2 regions of the Faecalimicrobium sp. JNUCC 81 genome follow, and region 2 is predicted to be linked to the other one. Evidence: riboswitches for the same ligand, from Rfam matches in the RefSeq annotation. Region 2 holds a riboswitch; the other holds the start of a gene.

Region 1 (3,509 bases), 1.2 Mb from region 2:
AAGGAATTAATCATCCTGTTTGTGAAATAGCAAAATATAATAATATACAAGATCAATTTGAAATGAGAAAAGATGAGGTACTAAAAGTTATTAAAGAAAATAATATAGATATAAACACATTGAGTGCAGTTGTTGGAAGAGGTGGATTACTTCCACCAGTTAAATCAGGGGCATATTTAGTGAATGATCAAATGATAGATAGATTAGTAAATAGACCTATAATTGAGCACGCATCAAATCTAGGGGCTATTATATCTTATGAAATAGCAAAACAACTTGGAATAAATGCATACATATATGATTCTGTGGCAGTAGATGAACTTGATGATATAGCTAGAATATCTGGAATTTGTGGAATGGATAGAGATTGCTTAAGTCATGCACTAAATTCTAGGGCTATGGCTATGAAACATTGTAAAAATAACAATAAAAACTACAAAGATTTAAATTTAATAGTAGCTCACTTAGGTGGAGGTATAACAGTTAGTGTACACAAAAAAGGTAAGATGGTAGATATTGTATCAGATGATGAAGGATCATTTTCACCAGAAAGAGCTGGAAGAGTGCCTTGTAAAAAAATCATAGATAGATGTTTTTCAGGAGAATACTCACATAGAGAAATGCTAAAAATGATAAGAGGAAATGGTGGTATAGTATCGTATTTAGGAACGGTTGATGTTAGAGACGTAGAAAAAATGATAAATAAAGGTAATGAAAAGGCAAAACTTGTTCACAAAGCAATGGCATATCAAGTTTCTAAAAGTATAGGTGAATTAGCAACGGTTGTAGAGGGAAAAGTTGATGCAATAGTTATTACAGGTGGAATTGCTTATTCAAATATGATAACTTCTATGATTAAACAAAGAGTAGATTTTATAGCACCAGTAGACATTATTCCAGGTGAAAATGAACTTGAGTCTTTATCTTTAGGAATTTTAAGGGTATTATTAGGAGAAGAAAATGCTAGAGTATATGAAGAAAATGAACTAGCTAAAGCATAAAACTAATGTTGATAAAATTATTAAAAAAATAATTATTAAAAAAATCAAAAATACTTGAAATATTTAGACAATTATAGTATTATAAAAAAATAGCAAGAGAAAAATTAAATACTCCTTATCAAGAGAGGTGGAGGGGCTGGCCCTTTGAAACCCGGCAACCAGTATATTTAATATACATTGGTGCTAAATCCTGCAGCTAATAGCTGAAAGATGAGTAAATAATTGCTTATTATAGCCTGAGTTTATTCTCAGGCTTTTTTATATATTAATTAGAACATAAGAGGAGGCGACATGTATGGAAAAAGAAATAAAAAAGGGTAATGCATTGGCATTATTACCATTAGGAGTATTTTTATTATTATTTTTAGGAACGGGAATTATAACAGGTGATTTCTATAAAATGCCAGTATTAGTTGCATTTATTATATCGGCTGGCGTTGCATTAATGTTAAATAAAAAAGAATTATTTTCTACAAAAATAGATGTGTTTTGCAAGGGAGCAGGAAAGCCTGATATTATATTGATGTGTATGATTTTCTTATTGGCAGGTACATTTGGAAGTGTTTCAAAGGCCATGGGTGGAGTTGATGCTACTGTAAACCTAAGCTTATCAATATTACCACCAAATCTTGTAGTAGTAGGATTATTTGTTATAGGTTGTTTTATATCTGTTTCAATGGGAACATCAATGGGAACAATAGCAGCAATAGCACCAGTAGGAATAGGTATATCAGAAAAAACTGGAATACCAATGGCTTTAGTGATAGGAGCAGTAATAGGTGGAGCTATGTTTGGAGACAATTTATCTATGATATCTGACACAACTATAACTGCAGTTAGAACTCAAGGGTGCGAGCTTAAAGATAAATTTAAGGTTAATTTCTTAATAGTTTTACCAGCAGCTATAATAACAACTATAATACTTGGAATAAATACATCAGGATATAACGTAGTATTATCGGAAAACTATAGTTATCAAATAATAAAAGTAGTTCCATACATTATAGTATTAGCTGGAGCATTACTTGGAATGAATGTATTTAAATTACTTCCAATGGGAATATTTGTATCAGCAATAATAGGAATATCAACAGGATCATTTGATGTATTTGGATTTATAGATTCTGCATCACAGGGTATGTCAGGAATGTATGAATTATGTATGATGTCTATAGTAATAGGCGGAATTGTTGAACTTATAAAGTTTAATGGTGGAATAGATTTTGTACTACATTTTATAACAAGTAGAATAAAAAATAAAAAAGGCGCTGAATTTGGAATCGCAGCACTTGTAGCTTTAGTTGACTTATGTACAGCAAATAATACTATAGCAATAGTTATGGCAGGGCCATTAGCTAAAGATATAGCACAAGAATTTGATATAGATCCAAGAAGATCAGCAAGTATATTAGATATTTTCTCTTCTTGTTGTCAAGGAATGATTCCATATGGAGCTCAAATATTAACAGCTGCAGGATTAGCAGCAATATCTCCAGTTGAGATTTTAAGATACTTACATTATCCAATTCTGATGGGGTTATTTGGAATATTAGCTATAGCTTTTGGATTCCCTAAATTATCGGATATTAAGGAAAAAAGAAAAGAAGGTAAAATAGCATAAATAAAAAATAGTACTGAATAAATTTATTCAGTACTATTTTTTATTATCTAGATATGAAAGTTTCACAACTTGCATTACTATCATTGTTTATATGAACTTGGTCCGCCTTACATAGCTCACTTTCATTATATTTACAGTTAGTAGCTTTACAATGAATGTTTTGTGTACTTACACAATCACACTCATTAGCAGAACTTGTAAATCCAGCGCTAGCTTTATCTACATAAGATGCACAATTAGTATGTCCAGTAGTAGTAGCTTTACGTCCATCTACATTTATACCTCCTGCAAAACATCCTCCAGCGTTGTTATGAGCACAGCTAGTAGCCGAACAGTTTAAATTACTATTTATCATTTTAAAATACCTCCTACAAATTTATTTCTACCTTAGTATGTGGAGATAAATTATTTTTTATAACAAGTATTATTAATTATTTAGCAATACAATCAGAACAGACAACGAAAACATCATCTAAATTTTCGCGTCCAAATTTTTTATTAACATGGTGGACTTCTAAATTATCACTTGAGCCACAAAGAACACATTTATTATTGTAATAAGACAAAGCTTTTTCTTTAAATAATTTAAAGTGGATAGAGTTTAAATAATTATCGTAATTTATTTTTATACAAGCTTCTAGATAATTAATATATAGGTTGTCTAAATCCTCGGTAGTTAAAGTACTATTTTCTGGAGAAAAAAATTCGCAACGTTTATTTGACTCTGGCAAAGCATCAAGCATTATACATTTTATACTATATTGATAATCTTTATCTGGACCATCTAAAGAAAGATGAGTGCAAAAAGAGCAACATTCTTTAGGTAAGCTTTCTTCTAATTCGTTAATATTAATATTCATAAACAACCTCCCTTAAATATTTCAATT
Region 2 (3,509 bases):
ATCAAATAAAAGAGTTAATACCACATAGATATCCATTTTTGTTAGTGGACAAGGTTATAGAATTAGAAGAAGGAAAAAAAGCAGTAGGTATTAAAAATGTTACAGCTAATGAACCATTTTTCCAAGGCCACTTTCCAGAATATCCTATAATGCCAGGGGTTTTAATTGTTGAAGCTATGGCTCAAGTAGGGGCAGTAGCTATGATGTCTATAGAAGAAAATAAAGGTAAATTAGGTGTATTTGCAGGTATAGATAAGGTAAGATTTAAAAAAGAAGTAAGACCTGGGGATACATTAATTATGGAAGTTGAAATGCTATCTTTAAGAAGAAACATTGGTAAGGCTACAGCAAAAGCTTACGTTGGAGAAGAACTTGCTTGTAGCGGAGAATTAATGTTTGCTCTTGTACAAAAATAAAATAAAAGTCCTAAAATTTAGGACTTTTTAAAATAAATATTATACTCGCCCTATTATATTAGACTTATCTAATATAATGGGGCGAGTTTTTTTGAGTAACATGTTGGCGAATATTTTGAGTAACGTGTTGACGAATATTTTAGGTAGAAAGTAATAGAGCTAACGAAATTACTTCGGCTAATTCTATTATGAAGCTAAGGCGCACATTATTAAATGAAAATCTATTATTTTCATCTATCTTATCAACTATTCCTACAATAGAATGGTTTCCTATTTGAGGTAATTTTTTTCCAACACCTTTTCCAGGTAAAATTGGGCCTTCTCTTATTTGTATATTACCTATGCTACTTTTTGACCCTAAACATGCATCTATAGCTAAAAAATTTCCATTTGGATGAATCTGTTTTATGTGATCAATAGATTCGTATATATTTAAAGCGTGGATAGGATTATCTAATGTTCCGTAAACGGGGTATTTAAAATCACTATTTTGCAACATTGTACCAACTAATGGTCCGAGAGCGTCTCCGATAGCTCTGTCTGTTCCTATGCAAACTACAACTGTATTTTCATCGATTAAATCTTTAAGTATTGAACTTAATACTTCTACAACGTTCTCTTTTTTATAATTCACTTTGGCTAAATACATAGGCACCCCCCTTCAAAAAAATATATGAATTTTTAATTTAAAAAATACCTATCTTAGGTTACATAATATATAATATGAAAATGGTATTAAATAGGATACTATATAGTTGATATAGTACAAGCAAGAATATTCCAAATGATAAATTTGATTTAAAATTATTGACAGGATTTTATAAAGATAGTAATATATAAATTAATGAGATATATAATATAAAGAACTTAATAACTTTCTTGATTACCTTATCAAGAGCGGCGGAGGGATAGGCCCTGTGAAGCCCAGCAACCACCCATTTGGGAAAAGGTGCTAAATCCTACAAGACTAAATAGTCTTGAGAGATGAGGTTAGTTAATTAATGTATTGAATATACAAAATTAACCTCTTCTTGCATAAGAAGAGGTTTTTTAATTATTAAACTATTACCTCTAATATATAGCGTAAGATTTCAGATATATAAAGTTAAATTAACTAAGAGTATTCATAATTGGACTAGCATAGGGGATGAATCAAACCCCGAAATTATAAATTAAGGAGGAATTAAAATGGCAAGACATTTATTTACATCAGAATCAGTAACAGAAGGGCATCCAGATAAAATATGTGACCAAATATCAGATGCAATATTAGATGAATTATTAAAGCAAGATCCACTATCAAGAGTTGCTTGTGAGACTACAGTAACAACGGGGCTTGTATTAGTAGCGGGAGAAATAACAACAAAAGCATATGCTGATATACCTAAAATAGTAAGAGAAACAGTAAGAGAAATAGGATACGATAGAGCAAAATATGGATTTGACTGTGACACTTGTGCAGTTATAACTTCTATAGATGAACAATCAGGGGATATAGCTATGGGTGTTGATGAAGCATTAGAAAATAGAGATGGACAAACAGCAGAAGATGAAATAGAAAAAGTAGGTGCAGGTGACCAAGGTATAATGTTTGGTTTTGCTTGTAACGAAACAGAGGAATTAATGCCACTTCCAATATCTTTAGCTCATAAATTAGCTAGAAGATTAACAGAAGTTAGAAAAAATTCTACATTAGATTACTTAAGACCAGATGGAAAAACTCAAGTAACAGTAGAATACGAAGGAAATACTCCAGTAAGAGTTCATACAGTACTTATATCTACTCAACATGGAGAAGAAGTAACTAGTGAAACAATAAGAGAAGACTTAATAAATCATGTAATAAAAGCAGTTATACCAGCTAATTTATTAGACGAAGAAACTAAGATATATATAAATCCAACGGGAAGATTCGTTGTTGGTGGTCCTCAAGGAGATACAGGTCTTACAGGAAGAAAAATAATAATAGATACTTACGGAGGATACTCAAGACACGGTGGTGGAGCATTCTCAGGAAAAGATGCTACAAAAGTTGATAGATCTGCAGCTTACGCTGCAAGATATGTAGCTAAGAATATAGTTGCAGCTGGGCTTGCTGACAAGTGTGAAATAGAACTTGCATATGCAATAGGTGTAGCAAGACCACTTTCTATATTTATAGATACGTTTGGAACTGGAAAAGTATCTGAAGAAATATTAGTTAAATTAGTTGAAAAGAACTTTGACTTAAGACCAGGTGCAATAATAAGAGACTTAGACTTAAGACAACCAATATTCAAAAGTACAGCAGCTTATGGACACTTTGGTAGAACTGATATAGATTTACCATGGGAAAGAACAGATAAAGCTCAAATTTTAAGAAAAGAAGCTCTAGGACAATAATATAAATTAGATTTATAAATAAAGCCCCTTAAAGTAATATTACTTTAAGGGGTGATTTTATTTTATATAAAAGGTATAATAATTACAACTTAAGTACAGTATAGAAATATTATTTGTTGTAGGAGAAAAGTATGGAAAGATTAGAAGGAATGATAAGTGATATAGTATTCAAAAATGAGGATAATGGATACACCATAGCCCATTTAGCTAACTCTAATAGTGAAGTTGTAATAGTCGGATGTATGCCAACTTTATCAGTTGGAGAAAGCATAGAAGTAGAGGGGAAATGGATAAATCACAAAACTTATGGAACTCAGTTTGAGGTAAATAAATTTATGCCAGTAACGCCATCATCACTCGAAGGAATTTATGTATATCTGGCATCGGGTATGATACATGGAATAGGTGAAAAAATGGCGAAAAGGATTATAGATAAATTTGGAGTTAATACTTTAGATATAATACAAAATAGTCCTGAAAGATTACAAGAAGTAGAAGGTATAGGAAGTAAGAAGATAAATCAAATAGTCAAAAGTTATGAAGAAAATAGAGAACTTAGAAATATAATTATTGAATTATCACCTTATGGAATTACTCCTAATTACTGTATGAAAATATATAAAAAATACAAAAATAAGGCTATTGAAGTTATAAATAGAAATCCATATAAGTTAGCGGAAGATATAAGAGGTATCGGGTTTAAAATAGCTG

Evidence for each region. A riboswitch is a leader RNA that binds a small molecule or an ion and turns the genes downstream of it on or off. The one in region 2 is predicted to bind S-adenosylmethionine.
Region 1: linked by a shared signal. The riboswitch ahead of JNUCC81_RS14055 (Na+/H+ antiporter NhaC family protein) and the one ahead of metK (methionine adenosyltransferase) in region 2 are both predicted to bind S-adenosylmethionine.

Annotation. Positions count from the first base shown of each region.
Region 1 covers NZ_CM132203.1:2,801,617-2,805,125, reverse strand. The annotation lists gene buk (butyrate kinase) at 1-1,001, shown strand, start outside; SAM riboswitch class I at 1,114-1,218, shown strand; gene JNUCC81_RS14055 (Na+/H+ antiporter NhaC family protein) at 1,297-2,622, shown strand; gene JNUCC81_RS14050 (DUF1540 domain-containing protein) at 2,666-2,977, opposite strand; gene JNUCC81_RS14045 (hypothetical protein) at 3,054-3,482, opposite strand.
Region 2 covers NZ_CM132203.1:162,482-165,990, forward strand. The annotation lists gene fabZ (3-hydroxyacyl-ACP dehydratase FabZ) at 1-416, shown strand, start outside; gene yyaC (spore protease YyaC) at 556-1,065, opposite strand; SAM riboswitch class I at 1,302-1,407, shown strand; gene metK (methionine adenosyltransferase) at 1,605-2,798, shown strand; gene recD2 (SF1B family DNA helicase RecD2) at 2,930-3,509, shown strand, end outside.